DNA from 4 places in the Streptomyces sp. NPDC093546 genome. Region 4 is predicted to be linked to each of the others. Evidence: riboswitches for the same ligand, from Rfam matches in the RefSeq annotation. Region 4 holds a riboswitch; each other region holds the start of a gene.
What was found. A riboswitch is a leader RNA that binds a small molecule or an ion and turns the genes downstream of it on or off. The one in region 4 is predicted to bind cyclic di-AMP.
Positions count from the first base shown of each region.

Region 1: it holds a riboswitch for cyclic di-AMP, as region 4 does, so the genes downstream of both, ACIRNI_RS24560 (C40 family peptidase) here and ACIRNI_RS16620 (peptidoglycan DD-metalloendopeptidase family protein) in region 4, are expected to answer to the same signal.
Region 2: it holds a riboswitch for cyclic di-AMP, as region 4 does, so the genes downstream of both, ACIRNI_RS23380 (transglycosylase family protein) here and ACIRNI_RS16620 (peptidoglycan DD-metalloendopeptidase family protein) in region 4, are expected to answer to the same signal.
Region 3: it holds a riboswitch for cyclic di-AMP, as region 4 does, so the genes downstream of both, ACIRNI_RS03105 (M23 family metallopeptidase) here and ACIRNI_RS16620 (peptidoglycan DD-metalloendopeptidase family protein) in region 4, are expected to answer to the same signal.

Region 1 covers NZ_JBIWJG010000012.1:115,938-120,808, reverse strand. The annotation lists gene ACIRNI_RS24580 (8-amino-7-oxononanoate synthase) at 1-252, shown strand, start outside; gene ACIRNI_RS24575 (DUF397 domain-containing protein) at 227-430, opposite strand; gene ACIRNI_RS24570 (helix-turn-helix domain-containing protein) at 451-1,320, opposite strand; gene ACIRNI_RS24565 (ATP-binding protein) at 1,561-2,001, shown strand; gene ACIRNI_RS24560 (C40 family peptidase) at 2,060-2,539, opposite strand; cyclic di-AMP (ydaO/yuaA leader) riboswitch at 2,544-2,738, opposite strand; gene ACIRNI_RS24555 (hypothetical protein) at 3,367-3,573, shown strand; gene ACIRNI_RS24550 (urease subunit gamma) at 3,798-4,100, shown strand; gene ACIRNI_RS24545 (urease subunit beta) at 4,116-4,427, shown strand; gene ACIRNI_RS24540 (urease subunit alpha) at 4,420-4,871, shown strand, end outside.
Region 2 covers NZ_JBIWJG010000011.1:98,531-103,401, forward strand. The annotation lists gene eno (phosphopyruvate hydratase) at 1-1,203, opposite strand, end outside; gene ACIRNI_RS23380 (transglycosylase family protein) at 1,458-2,168, opposite strand; cyclic di-AMP (ydaO/yuaA leader) riboswitch at 2,172-2,342, opposite strand; gene ACIRNI_RS23385 (transglycosylase family protein) at 2,616-3,554, opposite strand; gene ACIRNI_RS23390 (cytochrome P450) at 3,720-4,871, opposite strand, start outside.
Region 3 covers NZ_JBIWJG010000002.1:16,425-21,295, forward strand. The annotation lists gene ACIRNI_RS03095 (PrsW family intramembrane metalloprotease) at 1-257, shown strand, start outside; gene ACIRNI_RS03100 (aldo/keto reductase) at 297-1,247, opposite strand; gene ACIRNI_RS03105 (M23 family metallopeptidase) at 1,427-2,596, opposite strand; cyclic di-AMP (ydaO/yuaA leader) riboswitch at 2,608-2,744, opposite strand; gene ACIRNI_RS03110 (PP2C family protein-serine/threonine phosphatase) at 2,972-4,135, opposite strand; tRNA gene ACIRNI_RS03115 (tRNA-Met) at 4,304-4,377, opposite strand; partial or broken gene ACIRNI_RS03120 (carboxymuconolactone decarboxylase family protein) at 4,423-4,871, opposite strand, start outside.
Region 4 covers NZ_JBIWJG010000006.1:361,754-366,624, forward strand. The annotation lists gene ACIRNI_RS16600 (aspartate aminotransferase family protein) at 1-168, shown strand, start outside; gene ACIRNI_RS16605 (helix-turn-helix domain-containing protein) at 229-843, shown strand; gene ACIRNI_RS16610 (DUF6126 family protein) at 866-982, shown strand; gene ACIRNI_RS16615 (tyrosine-protein phosphatase) at 1,007-1,819, opposite strand; cyclic di-AMP (ydaO/yuaA leader) riboswitch at 2,266-2,424, shown strand; gene ACIRNI_RS16620 (peptidoglycan DD-metalloendopeptidase family protein) at 2,429-3,331, shown strand; gene ACIRNI_RS16625 (SGNH/GDSL hydrolase family protein) at 3,503-4,297, shown strand; gene ACIRNI_RS16630 (MBL fold metallo-hydrolase) at 4,393-4,871, shown strand, end outside.

The DNA.
Region 1 (4,871 bases), on a different contig from region 4:
GCCGTGCGGCCGGACGCCGCCGTCGTCTCCGTACGTGCCCCGTCACCGGAGCAGGCCGTGCGGTGGGCCGCCGACTGCCGCGCCGAGGGGCTGGCCGTGGGCTGCTTCCGGCCGCCGTCGGTGCCGGACGGGATCTCGCGCCTGCGGCTGACCGCCCGCGCCGACCTGTCGGAGGCTCAGATCGATACGGCCGTGACCACGATCCTCCGTACGGCGCCGGAGCCGGTCAGCCCAGCGGCTTCAGGGAACTGACGAAGGACGTCCAGGCCGCCGCCGAGAACCGCAGCGGCGGCCTGGCGGTGTCCTTCGAATCACGCACGGCCAGCCGCGCGGCACCGAGGCAGGCCGCCTCGACGCAGTTGTTCATGCCCACGCTGCGGCTGCTGCGCCGCCAGTGCGGGCCATCGTGGTGTGCGAGGTAAGCAGACATGTGGGGTGCCTTGCCTCTCCCTACGCGCCGTCACCGATCCCGGCGATGAGTTCCGACGACTCCTCGGGCGTCAGGGCGAGCGCCTGCATGGTGCGGAACGCGGCGCAGTACGCCTCGAGGTCTTCCGAGCGTTCGAGATAGAGGCTACTCGTCAAGTGGTCGAGAACCACCACATCCAGATCAGACATGTTCGCGAACGAGAAAATAACGAAAGGCCCGGAGAGGCCGACGTACCCGCCCACCGCGAACGGCAGCACCTGCAACCGCACATGGGGCAGGTCCGCCAGCTCCCGCAACCGCCGCAGCTGGGCCCGCATCACCCCCGGGCCGCCCACCTGCCGCCGCAGCACCGCCTCGTCCAGTACCGCCTCCAGACGCAGCGGCGGATCACCGAACAACACCTCCTGGCGGGCGATCCGGACCTCCACCAGTGAGTCGACCGCCGTCGCCGGCAGCCCGTCCAGCGCGGCGCGCGTCACCGCCCGTGCGTAGTCGGGCGTCTGCAACAGGCCCGGCACCACCGAGGTCTCCAGCGTGCGGGCCCCGCAGGCCTGCGACTCCAGGCTGATGAAGTCCTGGTACTGCGGCGGCAGCACGCCCCGGTACGCGTGCCACCAGCCCGTGCCGCCGCCGTCCGCCGCCGCGCCGGACAGGGCCTCCACCAGCGTGCGCAGCCGTGGTTCGCGTACGCCGTAGGCGTCGAGCAGCCGTGACACGTCCGCGCCCGTCACCCCGCTCGCACCCGTCTCGATCCGGCTGACCTTCGACTGGTGCCAGCCGACGAGCCGCGCCGCGTCCCGGCTGGTGAGCCCCGCTCTCAGGCGCAGCCGCTTCAACTCCTCGCCGAGCTTGCGGCGTCGCACCGCCGGACCGTGTCGCGTGCCCCGCACGACCGCCCCTCCTCCCACCCTCCGGAACGCTGGACCAACCCGCCAGTCTGCCCGCCGGAACCGCTCTCGCGTAGCAGGGTTCACCGCTTCGAGCGACAGATATATGCATATCTTGGGGGATCGGCCCCACCTGGGGCGACATAGGTGGCAGTCTGGCGCGAAGCGCAATCCGAGGCCGTCCTCGCACAACATCCGCTCCCTGTCGGAGTCCGGCCCCGGTGGGAAAGGGACAGCGTCGCCATGGCAGACCATCAGGAAGCATCCGTCACTCTGCCGAGCGATCCAGCCTCGGTCTCCGCAGCCCGCAGATACGTGGCGGACGTTCTTACCGAATGGGGGCTGCCGGCCGAGTCCGACACCGCGGACGCGGTACGGCTGATCGTCTCCGAGCTCACGACCAACGCCGTTCAGCACACCTTCGGACAGTCCCCGACCTTCACGGTGGACATCCGGCTGGAGCGGGACGAGCAGCTGCGCATCGGCGTCACCGACAGCCACCCGCGCTGGCCGCAGCGCCTGCCCGCGGCCGTCCAGCAGGACAACGGGCGCGGCATGGTCATCATCCGCTGGCTCGCCGCCGAGCGCGGCGGCCGCCTGACGGTCACTCCGACCGGCGACGGCGGCAAGACGGTGTGGATCGCCCTGCCCTGGTCCGTCCCGTCCGTCCCCGTCCGGGGCTGACCGGCCCCGCACCGCAGGTGTGCACGCTCCGTGCGGTACGGGGGCTTGGGGCCTCGCGTCAGCGCACGCGTCCGTAGTAGACCGACTTCGACCAGATGCGGTCGAGCTTGACCACCGAACCCGACTTCGGTGAGTGCCAGATCTTGTTGTCACCGGCGTACAGGCCCACGTGGTAGACGCGGCCACCGGAGTGGAAGAAGACCAGGTCTCCCTTCTGCCGCTGCGACGCGGAGAGGTGACGGGTCTTGTTGTACTGCTGCTGCGCGGTGCGGGGCAGCGTCTTGCCGGCCTTCTTGTACGAGTAGAGCGTCAGCCCGGAGCAGTCGAAGCGGGACGGGCCCGCTGCGCCGTACGCGTACGGGGAGCCCTTCTTCGACGCGGCGACGTTCAGCGCCTTCGTGGCGAGCGTCGCGGTGGCGGCCTCGGCGTCGGAGACGGCGCCCGGTGCCAGCATCGTGCCGCCGACGGCGGCGAGCGTCAGTGCCGAGACGGCACCGGCTCGGGACAACAGAGACGGGACATGCATCTGCGCGGTCATAGCGCAACCCTTCGTCAGCCGCCTGTGAAGGATGACCTGTCGGGTTCGGGCTGGCGAAGTTGCCCGGCCGCTGACGCGGCTTCACCCCAAGGGGCGGCCATGGTGCGCTCGCCCCGTACTGCTTGGGTCCTCCACTCCTGCCGATCCACTCCTGTCGACCAGTCGTCCGGACGGCGGCAGGACTCGGCGTCCGCCCGGACCGCCCCGCCGCGGTGGCGGGGGCTTGTCGTCGAAGGGATCTTGACCCATGACGGGACGAAATTCCGAGCCGAAACGGAAGTTTGTGAGGCTCCTCACGACTGATCCATTCGAGTGGACAGGGGCGTTTTGGCGCGACGCGGCGGCCGATTGATGATCCGTGTACCAGCGGCGGAGCGTGATGTTCCGCCAGATGTGTACAGCAGCGGCGCAACTCGTGCAGTGCGTAATTCCCTCGTTTGCGTACGCCGAACGAGGGTGGCTCGTTGGCCCGTCTGCGCCCATCCGTGCTACGCGGAAATCCCTCATCAGGCGGGCTCCTGAGGGAGCGTCACCCGCGCTGTTCGGCATTCGCCATCGAGAACACGGAGCGCACGCGCCAGCGTCCGGGTGTGCGCCTCGCCCTCCCGTGGTCACGCGTCGCGCTCAGTGCCTCCCGCGGTGCGGCCGTGCGCCCGGCGAGCGCCCGATTGGGCCCGCTCCAGGGGTGCGGACGCGTGCGGGATCGTTTCGTCGTCCTCGTGCGGGTGACCGGGCGCGTACCCGGGGTGCGGAGGTGGGTAGCCAGGGGCCGACTCGAACCAACCGGCGGGTCAGGACCCGTCACTCTGCCCCAGGAGGGAATCCGTATGCGTCGCATCGCGGCCGTCGTCCTCGGAACCATCGCACTGCTCGGATCCACCGCCACCACCGCCTCGGCGGTGCCGGATCCCACCGCCGTCGTCGACTGCGTCGTTACCGGCGCGACCGACCTGACCGCCGTCGTCGACCCCGCCTCCCTCGCCATCCCCCCGGAGGTCCCGGGCGTCCCGGGAGCGAACTGCCTGGCCGTCTGAGGCGGACACCACGGCTCGTATACGAAAGGGCGGCTGCCCCGGCGGGGCGGCCGCCCGCATCCCATGGCCGGGCAAAGCCGTAGTTAACCTCCTGGAAAAACTTCTGCCCGAGATTGAAATATCTCTCCCTCACAATCGTTTCCGCAGGTCAACAGAGTGTTGAAGCCGGATAGGGTCCCGCTGCTGCCCGGGGTCGCGCCGGGCGGGAACATGTGAGGTGAAACGTGCAACTGAGCCCGCACGAGCAGGAGCGCCTGCTCATTCATGTCGCTGCCGACGTCGCGGAGAAGCGCAGGGCACGCGGGGTGCGGCTCAACCACCCCGAGGCCGTCGCCCTGATCACCGCGCACATCCTGGAGGGGGCCAGGGACGGCCGGACCGTCGCCGAGCTCATGGCGTCCGGGCGCAAGGTCCTCAGCCGCGACGACGTCATGGAGGGCATCCCCGAGATGATCCACGACGTCCAGGTCGAGGCGACCTTCCCCGACGGCACCAAGCTCGTCACCGTCCACGAGCCGATCGTCTGACGGGGAACGCCACCGATGATCCCCGGAGAGATCCTCTACGCCGACGAGCCCGTGCCCCTCAACGAAGGCCGCCCCGTCACCCGCCTCACCGTGCTCAACGCCGCCGACCGGCCCGTCCAGGTCGGATCCCACTACCACTTCGCCGAGGTCAACCCGGGCCTCGTGTTCGACCGCTCCGCCGCCCGCGGCCTGCGGCTCAACATCGCCGCCGGTACCGCCGTGCGCTTCGAGCCCGGCATCCCCGTCGACGTCGAACTCGTCCCCCTCGCCGGCCGCCGCGTCGTCCCCGGCCTGCGCGGACAGACCGGAGGAGCCCTCGATGGCTGAGCTCGCCCGCCCCCAGTACGCCGACCTCTTCGGCCCCACCACCGGTGACCGGATCCGCCTCGCCGACACCGACCTGCTCGTCGAGATCGAGGAGGACCGCTCCGGCGGGCCCGGCCGCTCCGGCGACGAGGCGGTCTTCGGCGGCGGCAAGGTGATCCGCGAGTCCATGGGCCAGGCCCGCACCACCCGCGCCGAAGGCGCCCCGGACACCGTCATCACCGGCGCCGTCGTCATCGACCACTGGGGCATCGTCAAGGCGGACATCGGCATCCGCGACGGCCGCATCACCGGCATCGGCAAGGCCGGCAACCCCGACACCATGGACGGCGTCCACCCGGACCTCGTCATCGGCCCCGAGACCGAGATCATCGCCGGCAACGGCAAGATCCTCACCGCGGGCGCCATCGACGCGCACATCCACTTCATCTCGCCGACCGTCGTCGA
Region 2 (4,871 bases), on a different contig from region 4:
CTGGTTGTACTTGGCGACGCGCTCGGAGCGGGCCGGGGCGCCGGTCTTGATCTGGCCGCAGTTGGTGGCGACGGCCAGGTCGGCGATGGTGACGTCCTCGGTCTCGCCGGAGCGGTGGGACATCATGCACTTGAAGCCGTTGCGCTGGGCCAGCTCGACGGCGTCGAGGGTCTCGGTCAGCGAGCCGATCTGGTTGACCTTGACGAGCAGCGCGTTGGCGGCGCCCTCCTCGATGCCGCGGGCCAGGCGCTCCGGGTTGGTGACGAACAGGTCGTCGCCGACCAGCTGCACCTTGGCGCCCAGCTTCTCGGTGATGGTCTTCCAGCCGTCCCAATCGTCCTCGAACAGCGGGTCCTCGATGGAGACCAGCGGGTACGCCTCGACGAGCTCGGCGTAGTAGTCGGTCATCTCGGCGGCCGAGCGGGACTTGCCCTCGAACTCGTACGCGCCGTCCTTGTAGAACTCGGACGCGGCGACGTCGAGCGCCAGCGCGATGTCCTTGCCCGGGGTGTAGCCGGCCTGCTTGATGGCCTCGAGGATGAGGTCGAGGGCGGCGCGGTTGGAGTCGAGGTTCGGGGCGAAGCCGCCCTCGTCGCCCAGGCCCGTGGACAGGCCCTTGTCCTTCAGGACCTTCTTCAGGGTGTGGTAGACCTCGGCGCCCCAGCGCAGGGCCTCGGAGAAGGACTCCGCGCCGATCGGCGCGATCATGAACTCCTGGATGTCCACGTTGGAGTCGGCGTGCGAGCCGCCGTTCAGGATGTTCATCATCGGAACGGGCAGCAGGTGCGCGTTCGGGCCGCCCAGGTAGCGGAAGAGCGGCAGGTCGGACGCCTCGGAGGCGGCGTGCGCGACGGCGAGGGAGACGCCGAGGATGGCGTTGGCGCCGAGCGACGACTTGTCGGGCGTGGCGTCCAGGTCGAACATCGCCTGGTCGATCAGCCGCTGCTCCGTGGCGTCGTAGCCGACGAGCTCCGGGCCGATCTGCTCGATGACGGCGAGGACGGCCTTCTCGACACCCTTGCCGAGGTAGCGGTCCTTGTCACCGTCGCGGAGCTCGAGGGCCTCGAACGCACCGGTGGAGGCACCGGACGGGACGGCAGCACGGCCGGTGCTGCCGTCGTCGAGGCCGACCTCGACCTCGACCGTGGGGTTGCCTCGGGAGTCCAGGATTTCCCGGGCTACGACGACGTCGATGGACGGCACGAGCATCTCCTTCTGGGATGTGACGCAATGTGTGACGCGAGCGGTGCAGGGTGCAGGGTCTCTTTGGCCTTGCGCCGTGCGACAAGAGCCTATCCGGCCGGGGGGCCGGGGCCAGCCGACGCCCGCCTCGTGGGACGAAAAACGACCCGAGGGCCCTGTTTACGGGGCAAAAGCCCACAATGTTTACCCGCCGGTAACCGCGAAGGCCCCGGCCCGCCGCCGCAGGGGCGACTCGGGCCGGGGCCGTCGGGGGGTCAGCTCAGGTGGAGCTGCTGGCCCGGGTAGATGAGGTCGGCGTCCTCGACGATGTCCTTGTTCAGCTCGAAGAGCTTCTGCCAGCCGCCTTCGACGTTCTCCGCCTCGGCGATGGTGCTGAGGGTGTCGCCGGCCTTCACCTTGTACTCGCCGTCGCCCTTGGCGACCTTCTTGCCGGTCGGGGTGGTGACGGTCTTCTTCGCCTCGGCCTTGGGCGCGGCCTTGGGGGCCTCCGCGGCCTTGGGCGCGGCCTTCGGCGCGGTGCGCTGCTCGCTGCGGGTGGTGGGCTGCTCGGCCGTGCGCTCGGCGGCGCCGCCGTCGTACGCGGCGTTGGACAGGCCCACGCCGCACACCGGCCACGCGCCCTTGCCCTGGCCGTCCAGGACCTTCTCGGCGATCTCTATCTGCTGCGCCTTGCTGGCCTGGTCGGCGGTGGCGGCGTACGCGGTGCCGCCGTACGCGGCCCAGGTGGAGGCCGAGAACTGCAGGCCACCGTAGTAGCCGTTACCGGTGTTGATGGACCAGTTGCCGCCGGACTCGCACTGGGCGACCTTGTCCCACTCGGCGGAGGTGGCCGCCGAGGCGGAGGTGGCGCCCATCAGCGGGGCGGCCACGGCGACGCCGGTGATGCCGGCGAACGCGGCGAAACGGACCGCCTTGGAGGGGCGACGGTGCTTGGCCTTGCCGGAAACCTTGCTGGAAAACAGCATGGAGATTCTCCTCACCGACGCCTGCGAGGTGAGCTGTCGGGTTAGGGCTGATGAGCTGCCCCGCCGCGCGACTCGCGCGGCCTCACCCCAAGCCGGCTCACGGACCGTCCTTCGACGGCCGGGGGTCGGCACCTACCTTGGGTCCCCCGCTCCTGCCTTCGGCGCATGACGCGACGACTGTTCCCTTGCGTCCGGCGGCAGGATTCGGCGTACCGGTCGAAGGGGCCCGCGATGGCGAGCGATAAAGACCGTAATCACAGAGCCCGGTGAAGTTCAAAGACGGACATCCGGGTCAATCCGCCCCTACCGCCCTGCGCTTGACGGACGTTTGCGCAGGTGAGGGGCGGATCGGACACATCGTGCGTTCGTGAGGCGCCAGTTGGCACAAAGAGACCCATGTCTCACTGGCGCAGATCCGGACATAGGGGCACCAATACCCCCCGCCAACTAGCGCTGCGCGGGGGCCAGATCGAGGCTTTGGCCGGGGAGGATGAGGTCCGGATCGGCGCCCACGGTCTGGCGGTTGGCGTCGTAGAGGGCGGTCCAGCCGCCTTCGAGGTCCTTCGCCGCGGCGATGGCGGAGAGGCTGTCGCCGGGACGGACGGTGTAGGTGCCCGGCTGGGCGTCCGCCAGGTCGCGTGTCGCGCCGTCACCTCGGGAGGTGCGGCCGTCCGTTTCGCGCCCACTGACCGAATTGTCGGTACTCGTAGGGTTCCCGGCTTCCGGCGCGGCCGGATCGGTCGCCGTCGGGTCCGTCGCCGCCGGGGACTCCGCGGAGGGCTCCGCCGGGTCGGGCGCGCCGCGGTGCTTGCCCTTGCCGGGGACGGGCGGGGCGGCCGGGGCCGCCGTCTCCGGTGCGGCTCCCGGCGTGGTGGGAGCGGCAGGCTCGGCCGGCTCGGTCGGCAGGAGGCTCTCGACCGGGTCGGCGGGGGCCACCGGCTCGGTGGGCTCCACCGGCTGGCCGGCGTCGGCCGGAGCGGACGCGTCGGGAGCGGCGTCCGGGGTGGCCTCGGGCGTCGCGGTGCCGGAGGACGCGCCGGGCGTGGCACCGGGCTCGGCGTCCGGCTTCGCGCCGGTGGCGCCGCCCAGGCCCACGATGGGGGCGCAGGTCTCCCAGGCCTTGACGCCCGTCGCGGCGTAGACCTGCTCCGCGACGGCTATCTGCTGCGCGCGGCTGGCGAGGTCGGGGCGCAGGGCGTACTGCTTGCCGCCGTACGCGTCCCAGGTCTCCTGCGAGAGCTGGAGTCCGCCGTAGAAGCCGTTGCCCATGTCGGCGCTCCACGCGCCGCCGGACTCGCACTCGGCGACCCGGTCCCACGTGTGGGCGTCGACGGCCGACGCGGAGCCGGCGCCGAGCAGCGGAAGGGCGATGGCGGATCCGGTCACCCCTGCCGCGACAACGATGGCGGGGGCCTGACGGGGTCGACGGTGCCTGCCGTTCCCGGAGCGCATGCGGTGTGCCTTTCGCGTGACTGCTGAGGTGACGGTGAACGTAGCGGCATTCGAACGCTAGTCACAAGTCGATGCAGGGGAGATTACGCGAAGATCACATTACTGACGGATCGTCATGCTCGGTGGCCCGCTGGAACCCTCCCCAAAGGGGGTGAACTCAACCGGGAGCGTGCGCAGTCCACGCATAATGAGCCCCCCGCGCCACCGCAAATCCGCAGGATCCACCGCGAGTCGGAGGTCCGGCAACCGGGTCAGCAGCGTCGCCAGCGCGGTCTGCCCTTCGAGGCGGGCGAGCGGCGCGCCGAGGCAGTAGTGGATGCCGTGCCCGTACCCCAGGTGCTGGTTGTCGCGCCGCGCCAGGTCCAGGGTGTCGGGCTCCACGAACCGCTCCGGGTCCCGGTCGGCGGCCGCGAGCACCACCAGCACCGGATCGCCCGCCGCGATGCGCTCCCCGCCGATGGTGAGCTCCTCCGTGGCGAACCGCCACGTGGCGAGCTCCACGGGCCCGTCGTACCGCAGCAGTTCCTCGACCCCGGTCTCCAGCAGCCCGTGCTCACCGGCGGCGAGGGACTCCTGGAGCCTGGCGCGCTCGCCGGGGTTGCGCAGCAGGGCGTACACGCCGTTGCCGATGAGGTTGACCGTGGTCTCGAACCCGGCGAAGAGGAGGATGAAGGCCATCGCCGCGGCTTCGTTCTCGGTGAGGTGCTCGCCGTGGTCGCTCGCCCGGATCAGCCCGGAGATGAGGTCGTCCCCGAGGTCCTCGCGCTTGCGGTGGATCAGCTCGGCCAGATAGCCCCGCATCTTCTTCACCGACCGCGCGACCCCGCCGCGCGGCCCGCCGCCGTGCCGGATCATCATCCCGGCCCAGTCCCGGAAGTCGTCCTGGTCCTCGGGCGGGACGCCGAGCATGTCGCAAATCGCGTAAATGGGGAGCGGGAACGCGAACTCGTGAATGAGGTCGGCGCTCCCTTTTGTAGCGAAGTTGTCGATCAACCGGTCCGTCAGCTCCTGCACCCGCGGCGCGAACTCCGCCACCCGGCGCGGCGTGAACGCCTTCGAGACGAGCCTGCGCAGCCGCGTGTGGTCCGGCGGGTCGATGTTGAGCAGGTGCGTCATCAGCTCCGCCTTCCGCTCCCCCGGAATGCCGGTCTTGCCCTTGGCGTGCGCGGGCTCGTCATGATGCGCCGGGTTCTTGCTGAGCCGCTGATCGGCGAGCGCCTGCCGCGCGTCCGCGTACCGGGTGACGAGCCA
Region 3 (4,871 bases), on a different contig from region 4:
CCTTCGGCCCGGGGGCGGCACGGGCGGTGGGTGAGTACGAGGCGTTCGCGACGTCGCTGGCGTTCCTGCGCCACCGGGCCCGCCGGGGTGCGGCGGGCCCGGACTTCCTCGCGCGGGAGCAGGAGCTGCTGCACCACCTGTGGCAGCGCAAGGCGCTGGCGGGCCCGGCCCTGACGTACGCGGCGCGCGCGACGGGCCGGGTGTGGGTGCCGCCTCCGCACCGGGACTACGACGGCTACAACCCGTACCGGGCCTGACGCCCGCCCCGGGGCCGGACCCCGGGGCCCTGACCAGCGCTACGCGGACGCGGCCGTCAGCACGGCGAGCTCGTCCGCCGTGAGCTCCAGCTCCGCGGACGCGAGCAGCGGGGGCAGCTGCTCGACCGTGCGGGCGGAGGCGAGCGGCGCGGCGACGGTCGGCTGCGCGGCCAGCCACGCCAGCGCGACGCTCGAGACCTCGATCCCGCGCGCCCCGGCGATGGTGTCGAGCGCGGCGAGGACCTCGCGGCCCCGCTCGGTCGCGAGGTGCTTGGCGGCGCCCTCGGCCCGCGCGCTGTCGACCTGCGTGCCCGGCCGGTACTTGCCGGTGAGGAACCCGGAGGCCAGCGCCCAGTACGGCACGGCCGACAGCCCCGCCCGCTCGGCGGTGTCGCGCAGGGCGCCCTCGTAGGTGCCGCGCGAGACGAGGCTGTAGTGCGGCTGGAGCGCGACGTAGGAGGCGAGGCCCTCGCGCGCGGAGAAGTCCAGCGCCTCCTGGAGCCGCTCGGCGGAGATGTTGGAGGCGGCGACGGCCCGCACCTTGCCCTCCTTCACCAGCCGGTCCAGTGCGGGGACGAACTCCTCGACCGGGACGGCCGGGTCGTCGACGTGGGTGTAGTACAGGTCGATGTAGTCGGTCCGCAGGCGGCGCAGCGACTGCTCGGCCGCGGCCTTGATGGTGGTGGCGCCGATCCCCTTGTACTGGGGGTGGCTGCCGACCTTGGTGGCGACGATGACGTCGGACCTGTTGCCCCGGGCGGCCATCCAGTCACCGATGACCGTCTCGGACTCGCCGCCCTGGTGGCCGGGGGCCCACGACGAGTAGGTGTCGGCGGTGTCGACGAAGTTGCCGCCGGCTGCCGCGTACGCGTCGAGGGCGGCGAAGGACTGCGCGGCGTCGGCGGTCCAGCCGAAGACGTTGCCGCCGAGACCGAGGGGGAAGACGTGGAGGTCGGACGTACCCAGCCTGCGAAGGGGAAGTGAGGTCATGCGATACCTCAACACCCCGCGTGACGTGCCGTATTCCGGGCATCCGCCCATGGGGCGAAGGAACCGGTGGCCCTGGCGTCGGGGGGTGGAACGCCAGGGCCACCGGAATCTGCGGGCCGTCGGACGGTCATTCCGTCAGACGGTGGTTCAGACGGTCAGGCCGTCGGAGAGTCGGGCCGTCAGACGGTCAGGCCCTTGCCGCGGAGCCACGCCAGCGGGTCCACTCCGCCGCCGCCCGCCGTGTGGACCTCCAGGTGCAGGTGCGGCCCGGTCACGTTGCCGGTGGCGCCGACGCGCCCGATGGTCTCGCCGGTGGCGACCTTCTGCCCGGCGCCGACCGTCATCGAGGAGAGGTGGCAGTACCAGACCTCGGTGCCGTCCTCCAGCTCCAGGACGATCCGGTAGCCGTACGAGCCGGACCAGCCGGCCGACTTGACGGTGCCGCCGTGCACGGCCTTGGCCGGGGTGCCCGTGGGGGCCGCGAGGTCGAGGCCGGTGTGGTAGCCGGAGGACCACATGTTGCCGGCCTGGCCGTAGGTGGAGGTGATGGTGTACGAGGAGGTCGGCAGCGCGTAGCTGCCGGCGAGCTTGGCCAGCCGCTCGGCCTCCGCCTTGGCCGCGGCCTCCGCCTCGGCCTTCGCCGCCGCTTCGGCCTTCGCCTTCGCCTCGGCGGCCGCCTCCTTCTCGGCGGCGGTCTGCTGGGACTTGGCCAGCGCGGCCGCCTGCTCGGCGGCCTCCTTCTCGGCCGCGAGCTTCGCCGCCGCGTCCGCGGACGCCTGCTGCTGCTCGGCCTGCTGGAGGATGCGCGCCCGCAGGGCCTCGCCGGCACTCGCGCCGCTCTCGGCCCGGTCCCCGGCGGAGCCGTCGTCGGCGGCGAGGGACCCGGCGGTCAGCGGCGCGGCGGCGGTCAGCCGGGCGTCCGCGGAAGAGCCGCCGGAACCGCCGTCGGCACCGTCGTCGGAGATCAGGGAGCCGATGCCCGGCATGGACTCGGCGTCCGGAAGGCTGTCGGCTATCGCGCCGGACAGGTCGGGCAGGGATATGGAGACCGCCGGCTTGTCCTGCGCGGTGGCCATCCCTCCGGCGCCGACGGCCGCGATGACGCCCACGCCCAGGACCGTGGAACTACGGGCCAGCCCGCCGCGCTGCTTGACCACGCGGTGGCGGCCACGGACGGGACGGACGGTGTCCTCGGTGGGGTTCCACTCCTCCCACTGACCCTCCGCGGGCGCACCGGAACCGGGGCCCGGGCCGAAGGAGTCGACGAAGTGGGGTGCCGGGGAGGCGGGGGCGGCCGGGGAGGCCGATGGAGCAGACGGCGCTTCGGGGGCAGGCCTGTTGGACGCCACGGGGGCGCACTCCTTTCCTTCCTTCTCGCCTACCGGGTTAGCTGACGGGTTCGGAGCAGGAAGGTCTCCTTCAGGCCGGCGATGCGGCCCGATTCACCCCAAGGTGGTGGTTCCCCGGTTCCCTTGCGGAATTCGGCGCGCGCGCACGGTGCCGTCGCTCTTGCGTCGGCTGGGACGACCGCGCTGCGTTATCGAACGTTAATAGACGCGGGGCCGTGATTCCAAGCCGTTCCTACTGATCATTAACCACGTAGCCCCCGGCATACCGCCCCACAAACGGGCATAGGCAGCTAAGTTGACTGCCCCTCATGCCCCGTGTGCCTCACCACACTTTCTGACGGTTAGTCAAATGTTATGCGGAGGGCTCCACAGCGATCACCCTCCGTGCCCAGTCGCCCCGGATGCTCCCGCCGCCGCGGCCCGCTGCCCCTGAGGCGTGTTCACCGCCAGCAGCGCGAGGTCGTCGGTCGTCCCCCCGCCCCCCGTATGCCGCCGTACGTCCTCGACCAGGGTGTCCAGCATCTCCCCCGGCCCCGCGAAGCTCCGCCCCGCCAGCCGCTCCGCCGGGTCGTAGAAGGCGCCGCTCGCGTCCCGCGCCTCGGAGAGCCCGTCCGTGTAGAAGAGCAGCGTCGCCCCGGGCGGGAACGGCACCTCGTCCGCGCGGTCGGGCCACGGCCCCAGGTCCGCCATCCCCAGCGGCAGCGCGGGTTCGGTCGGTTCCAGCCGCTCCAGGCCCCCGTCGGCGTACAACACCAGCGGCTCCGGGTGGCCGCGGTTGACGATCCGCACCACCGCCTCGCCGCGCACCACCTCGGCCAGCACGGCGGTGGTGAAGCCCTCGAAGGCGTCGAGCCCGTCGCGCCGGGTCCCCTCCCGCGCGAGCGCCCGCTCCAGCCGCTGCGACACCCCCTCCAGCGAGCTCTCCTGCTCGGCCGCCTCCCGGAACGCACCCAGCACGACCGCCACCGCCTCGACCGCGCCCATCCCCTTCCCTCGTACGTCCCCGACCACCAGCCGCACCCCGTAGGGCGTGTCCTGCACGGCGTAGAGATCGCCCCCGATGAACGCGTCCGCCTGCGCCGCCTCGTACCGCGCCGCCACCCGCAGGCCACCGATCCGCTCGGCCGGCGTCGGCAGCACGGCGCGCTGCGCGGATTCGGCGATGCCGCGGGCGGAGGCGAGCCGCTCGCCGCTGCGCCGCACGACCCGGTTGATCATCAGCGCGAACGCCGAGACCGTGATCAGGGTGACGAGCTCCGTGATCGACGGGGCCTCGTCCAGCGTGCCGCTGTGGAGGCGCAGCCCGGCCAGTGCCAGGACGGCGGCGGTCCCGGCCACCAGGGTGATCCGTACGGTGAAGAACGGCGCGGCGACGAGCGGGGCGGCGGTGAACAGCGGCACGGCCGTGAACCGGGGCGGCGTCAGCAGGTCGAACACCACCCCGCCGACGATCATCAGTACGGGCGCCACCCGGAGGAAGCGGCGCACCTTCGCGCGTCGCGCGCTCCGACCCCAGGCCCTGTCGCCGTTGTCACCCACGGTTACGGACGGTAGGCGGGCCCCGCGCACACCGTCCGGAGCCGCGCCGCAGGATGCCCCGCCATCGGCCGACCGGGCGACCGGGCGACCACCCAGGACATGCAGCACACGCACGACATGACGACGAAGACCCGGTGCCTTGGGGCACCGGGTCTTCGTCGTCATCAGTAGCGGGGACAGGATTTGAACCTGCGACCTCTGGGTTATGAGCCCAGCGAGCTACCGAGCTGCTCCACCCCGCGTCGGTAAACACCACCCTACGCCATGCGGAGCAAGATCAACACCAATTACTCGCCCGGCACCTTCGCCGTGCTGAGGGCAATGCGGTTCCAGGTGTTGATGGTGAAGATCAGCGCGAGCAGCTGCCCGAGCTCGCCCTCCTCGAACTGGGCGGCGGCGCGCGCGTACACCTCGTCCGGCACGCCCTCCGCCGCGACCAGCGTGACGGCCTCGGTCAGCGCGAGCGCGGCCCGCTCCCGCTCGGTGAAGAAGCGCGCCGCGTCGCGCCAGACGGCGACCATGTGCAGCCGCTCCTCGCTCTCCCCGGCCTTGCGCGCGTCGGTGGTGTGCATGTGCAGGCAGTACGCGCAGCCGTTGAGCTGGGAGGAACGGATCTGTACGAGCTCGACCAGGGCGGGGTCCAGGCCCTGGCGGGCGCGGCGTCGAAGCCGATCAGGGCCTTGAACGCCTGGGGAGCGGCCTTCGCGAAGTTGATCCGGGAAACGGCGTCCGTGTG
Region 4 (4,871 bases):
GACCGCCTGGAAGTGATCAAGCTGATTCCGCCGCTGATCATCGGCGAGCGCGAGGTGGACCGGTTCATGGCCGCCTTCACGGCCGTCATGGACGAGGCCCACGCGGGCGGCGGCCTGATGTGGGACTTCGGCAAGACGCTGATGAAGCAGGCGGTCGCCAACCGCTGATCTTTTTGCCTCAGAGGCAAGAAAATTGCCTCCCAGGCCCATTCCTGGCGCAATGGGGGCATGACCACCCCTGCCGGCCCACCGGAACCGGAAGCGCTGCCGGACGTCGCGCCCCGGCTGCGCGAGCTGCGCCGCCGCCGCGGCCTCACGCTCGAGTCCGCGGCCCGGCGCGCCGGCCTGTCACCCGCGCACCTCTCCCGCCTCGAGACCGGACGGCGCCAGCCGTCCCTGCCCATGCTCCTGGGCCTGGCCCGTGTCTACGGTACGACGGTGTCCGAGCTGCTCGGCGAGGTCCCACCGGAGCGCGAGCCGATCGTCCGCGCCGGGCGCGCCGAGCCCGTGGAGGCGGACGGCTGGACGTACCACCAGGCCGGTGGCGCGGGGCGCGCCCTGCAGGCGCTGCGGGTGGAGGTGCCGTACGCCGCGGGCCAGAGCGATCTCGTACGCGTCCACCCGGGCGAGGAGTGGCTCTACGTCCTCACCGGCCGGGTGCGGCTCGTGCTCGGTGACGTGGTCCATGTCCTGGACCCCGGCGACAGCGCGCATTTCGACTCGCTGACCCCGCACCGCATCGCCGCGGCCGGGCGCCGCGGGGCCGAGCTGCTCTTCGTCCACACGCTCCTGCAGAGCGCCGCGGCCGACCTGTGCCTCGGCGGCCCCGGCACCCACCGCTGACGTCCCCGAGAGGGAGGACCCCATGTCCTACGAAGTGAAGTTCCCGCGCGGGCTCGTCGTCCGGCTCTTCGCCTACCTGGTGGCCGGCCACCTCTTCGCGGCGTTCCTGTACCTGCTCTTCGCGCTGGGCGCCGGCTGACGAGCCCGGCTCGGGCCCCGGGGCTCAGCCCGCGTCGAGGAGCCGCTCGCGCAGCTGCTCCCGCGTCTCGGGCGCCAGCTTCAGACCCTCCGAGAGGTACCGGTCGGTCGTGCCCCAGGTCTCCTCGATGGTCGCGAAGGCCGCCGCCAGGTACTCCAGGCGCGCGTCGAAGAGCGGGCTGAGCAGCTCCATCACCTCGGGCGACATACCGGCCGGGGAGCTGTCGCTGCGGTGCACCTTGTAGCGGCGGTGCGGGTCGTTGGACTTGAGGTAGTCCGCCTCGATGGCCTCCCGCTCGACGCCGACCGCCAGGAGCGTCACCGCGATCGACAGCCCTGCCCGGTCCTTGCCCGCCGCGCAGTGCATGAGCGCCGGGACGCTGTCCTCGGCGAGGGCGTGCACCACCCGGCTGTGCTCCGCCGTGCGCTCCTTGATGATCGTGCGGTACGACGCCGACATCCGTGCCGCCGCCTGGCCGTCCGCGAGGATCTGGCGCAGCTGGTCGAGGTCGCCGTCGCGGACCATCCGCCAGAACTCGGCGCCGTCGGCCGGGTCGGTGAGCGGGATGTTCACGTTCCGCACGCCGGGGAGCTCGATGTCGGGGCCTTCGAGCTTCTGGTCGGCGGCGTTGCGGAAGTCGAAGATCGTGTGCAGCCCGAGGGAGCCGAGGAACGCCGCGTCCTCCCCGGTGGCGTGCGCGAGGTGGCCGCTGCGGTAGAGCCGCCCGTGCCGGATGCGCAGCCCGTCCACCGTCGGCAGCCCGCCCACGTCCCGGAAATTGCGCACACCGGACAGTTCGGGCTCGCTCGACGGGGCCTGCGGCACCTGCTGCGTCACGGGGACTCCTCCGCGTCTGACGTCGGCGCCGGCCGCCGACGATGTCGCGATCCGACGATACGACATTGGGTTCCCGGGGCAATCATCCGCACGGGTGCTCGGTCCGTCCTCCTGTCCGCCCTCTCGACGGCTGCGGCGGCTCGTAGGCGTATGGCGCTTCTGTCCGTATTGGGGTGTTCGGCATAACGTGCCCCGATAGAACGGGAGATGGGCATCGGCGCGTGAGCAGCGTCATAAAAGTGACCGTCCGTGGCCGGGCCCCTTCCGCAATTCCCCTGCACTCACCGGGAATTCATGATCCGTAATCCACGGAGGGTGACCGGTAATCCGCAGCGGTGCGGTGCAAAGGAATGCACACGGGAAAGCGGCGGCTTGTTCGCGCCGACCCGACTGTCCTACGGTCACCGCAATCCGGCCGGACCGCCGAATCCTGCCGCCGGCCCGGAATTCAGCACCCACCCACGTGTGGCAGGAGCGGGGGACCCAAGGTAAGTCCGCCGATCCCGGAATTCCGGGACCGGCTCGGGGTTAAGTCGCGTCACCACGCGGCCGGGCATCTCCAGCCCGAACCCGACAGCTCACCTCGCAGGCGCCGGAGAGGAATTCGCCATGCCCGCCAAGGGTAAGCACCGCCGTCCCAAGTCCAGCACGCTCACGCGTGGTTTCGTCGCCGCCGGTACCGGTGGCGCGGCCCTCGCCCTTCCGCTGCTCGGCGCCACCGGTGCCCACGCCGCGGAGCAGAGCGCCGCGCCGGCGACCGCTCCGCAGCAGGTGGTCGCCGCCGCGCAGACCGCCGCCAAGCCCGCGCCCCGTACGTACACCGTGGTCGCCGGCGACTACCTCGCCAAGATCGCCCACAACAAGAACGTCAAGGGCGGCTGGCAGAAGCTGTACAAGGACAACCGCGAGGTCATCGGTGAGGACCCGTCGCTGATCCTCCCGGGCATGGAGCTCACCCTCGGCGCCAAGGCCGCCCCGGCCAAGGCCAAGGCCAAGCCGAAGGCGGACGAGGACCGCGGCGAGGCCCGCGCCTCCCGCTCCGCCGCCAAGGCCGAGGCCCCGGCGGTCAAGGCAGCCCCGGCGCAGTCCGCCCCGAAGAGCACCGGCTCCGGCTTCACGGCCCCGGTCGACTCCTCGATCACCACCCCGTACCGCGCCTCCGGCTCCATGTGGTCCTCCGGCTACCACACCGGTGTCGACTTCGCGGCCTCCTCCGGCACCAGCGTCAAGGCCGTCGGCCCCGGCACCGTGGTCTCGGCCGGCTGGAGCGGCTCGTACGGCAACGAGGTCGTCATCAAGCACACCGACGGCACGTACTCGCAGTACGCCCACCTCTCCCAGCTCTCCGTCTCCTCCGGCCAGAGCGTGAGCGGCGGCCAGCAGATCGGCCTCTCCGGGTCCACCGGCAACTCCACCGGCCCGCACCTGCACTTCGAGATCCGCACCAGCCCCAGCTACGGCTCGGACATCGACCCGCTGGCGTACCTGCGCCAGCACGGCGTCTCGATCTGACGCACCGTCGACGCACCGTCGGCCACCCCCTCTGTCCGGCACCGTGCTCCACGGTGCCGGGCAGCGGCGTATTCCGGCTTGGACGAATCTTGACCGGTGGCATATCTCACGCTACGTCAACCCCTCCTTACGGTCGCGTAGGTCACAGGGAAGGAGGCAGGATGTGCTCCCGTGGCAGACGATTCGACCTTCAGAGACAGTGACGTATTCGGGTCGTACGTGGCGATCGGTGACAGCTTCACCGAGGGCGTCGGAGACCCCGGACCCGACGGCACGTTCGTCGGCTGGGCCGACCGCCTGGCGGTGCTCCTCGCCGACCGGCTGCCCGAGCCGGACGACTTCCGGTACGCGAACCTCGCCGTACGCGGACGGCTCCTCGACCAGATCGTCGAGGAGCAGCTCCCGCGGGCGAAGGAGCTCGCCCCCGACCTGGTGACCTTCTGCGCGGGCGGCAACGACATCATCCGGCCCGGCAGCGACCCCGACGACGTCGCCGAACGCTTCGAGCGGGCCGTCGCCGACCTGACCTCGGTGGTCGGCACCGTGCTGGTGACGACCGGCTTCGACACCCGCGGCGTGCCGGTGCTGCGCCACCTGCGCGGCAAGATCGCCACGTACAACGGCCATGTGCGCGCCGTCGCCGACCGCTACGGCTGCCCCGTGCTGGACCTCTGGTCCCTCAAGACCGTCCAGGACAGGCGGGCTTGGGACGCGGACCGGCTCCATCTGTCCGCCGAGGGCCACACCCGCGTCGCCCTCCGCGCCGGCCAGGTCTTGGGCGTGGAGGTCCCCGCCGACCCGGACCAGCCGTGGCCGCCCCTGCCGCCGCGCGGCCCGCTCGAGGTGCGCCGCGACGACATCCAGTGGGCGCGGGAGTACCTGGTGCCCTGGATCGGCCGCCGCCTGCGCGGCGAAAGCTCCGGCGACCACGTCTCGGCCAAGCGCCCGGACCTGCTGCCGCTGTAGCCGGGCCCGGGGCGCACCCCGGGCTGTCGGACCCCCTGCCCATAATGGAGGGACCTAGCTCTGGAGGTCCTGTGACCGGCTCCGACACCACGCCCATGCGACCGTCGTGGTCCCGGCTGCGCGCGCTGCGGCCCGCCGCCTTCGGCGCGGACCCGGCGGGGGAGCGGATGGAGCGCATCCGCCGCTCGCCGCACTTCGCGGACGGAGTGTTCCAGAACCCCGTGGGCGCCCGGCACAGACCCTCCGGCTCGGCGATCGAGTTCGCGAAGACGTACTTCGAGAAGGAGGGGCGCAGGCACCGCTCGCCGGCGGCGGCCATTCCCGTGCACCCCACCACCGTCGCCGACCTCGCCCGGCCCCCGGCGTCCGGGCTGCGCCTGACGTGGCTCGGGCACTCCAGCGTGCTCGCGGACATCGACGGAGTCCGCGTCCTCTTCGACCCGGTGTGGGGCGAGCGGTGCTCGCCGTTCCCCTTCGCCGGGCCCCGGCGGCTGCACCCGGTACCGCTGCCCCTGGCCGCGCTCGGCCCGGTGGACGTGGTCGTCATCTCCCACGACCACTACGACCACCTGGA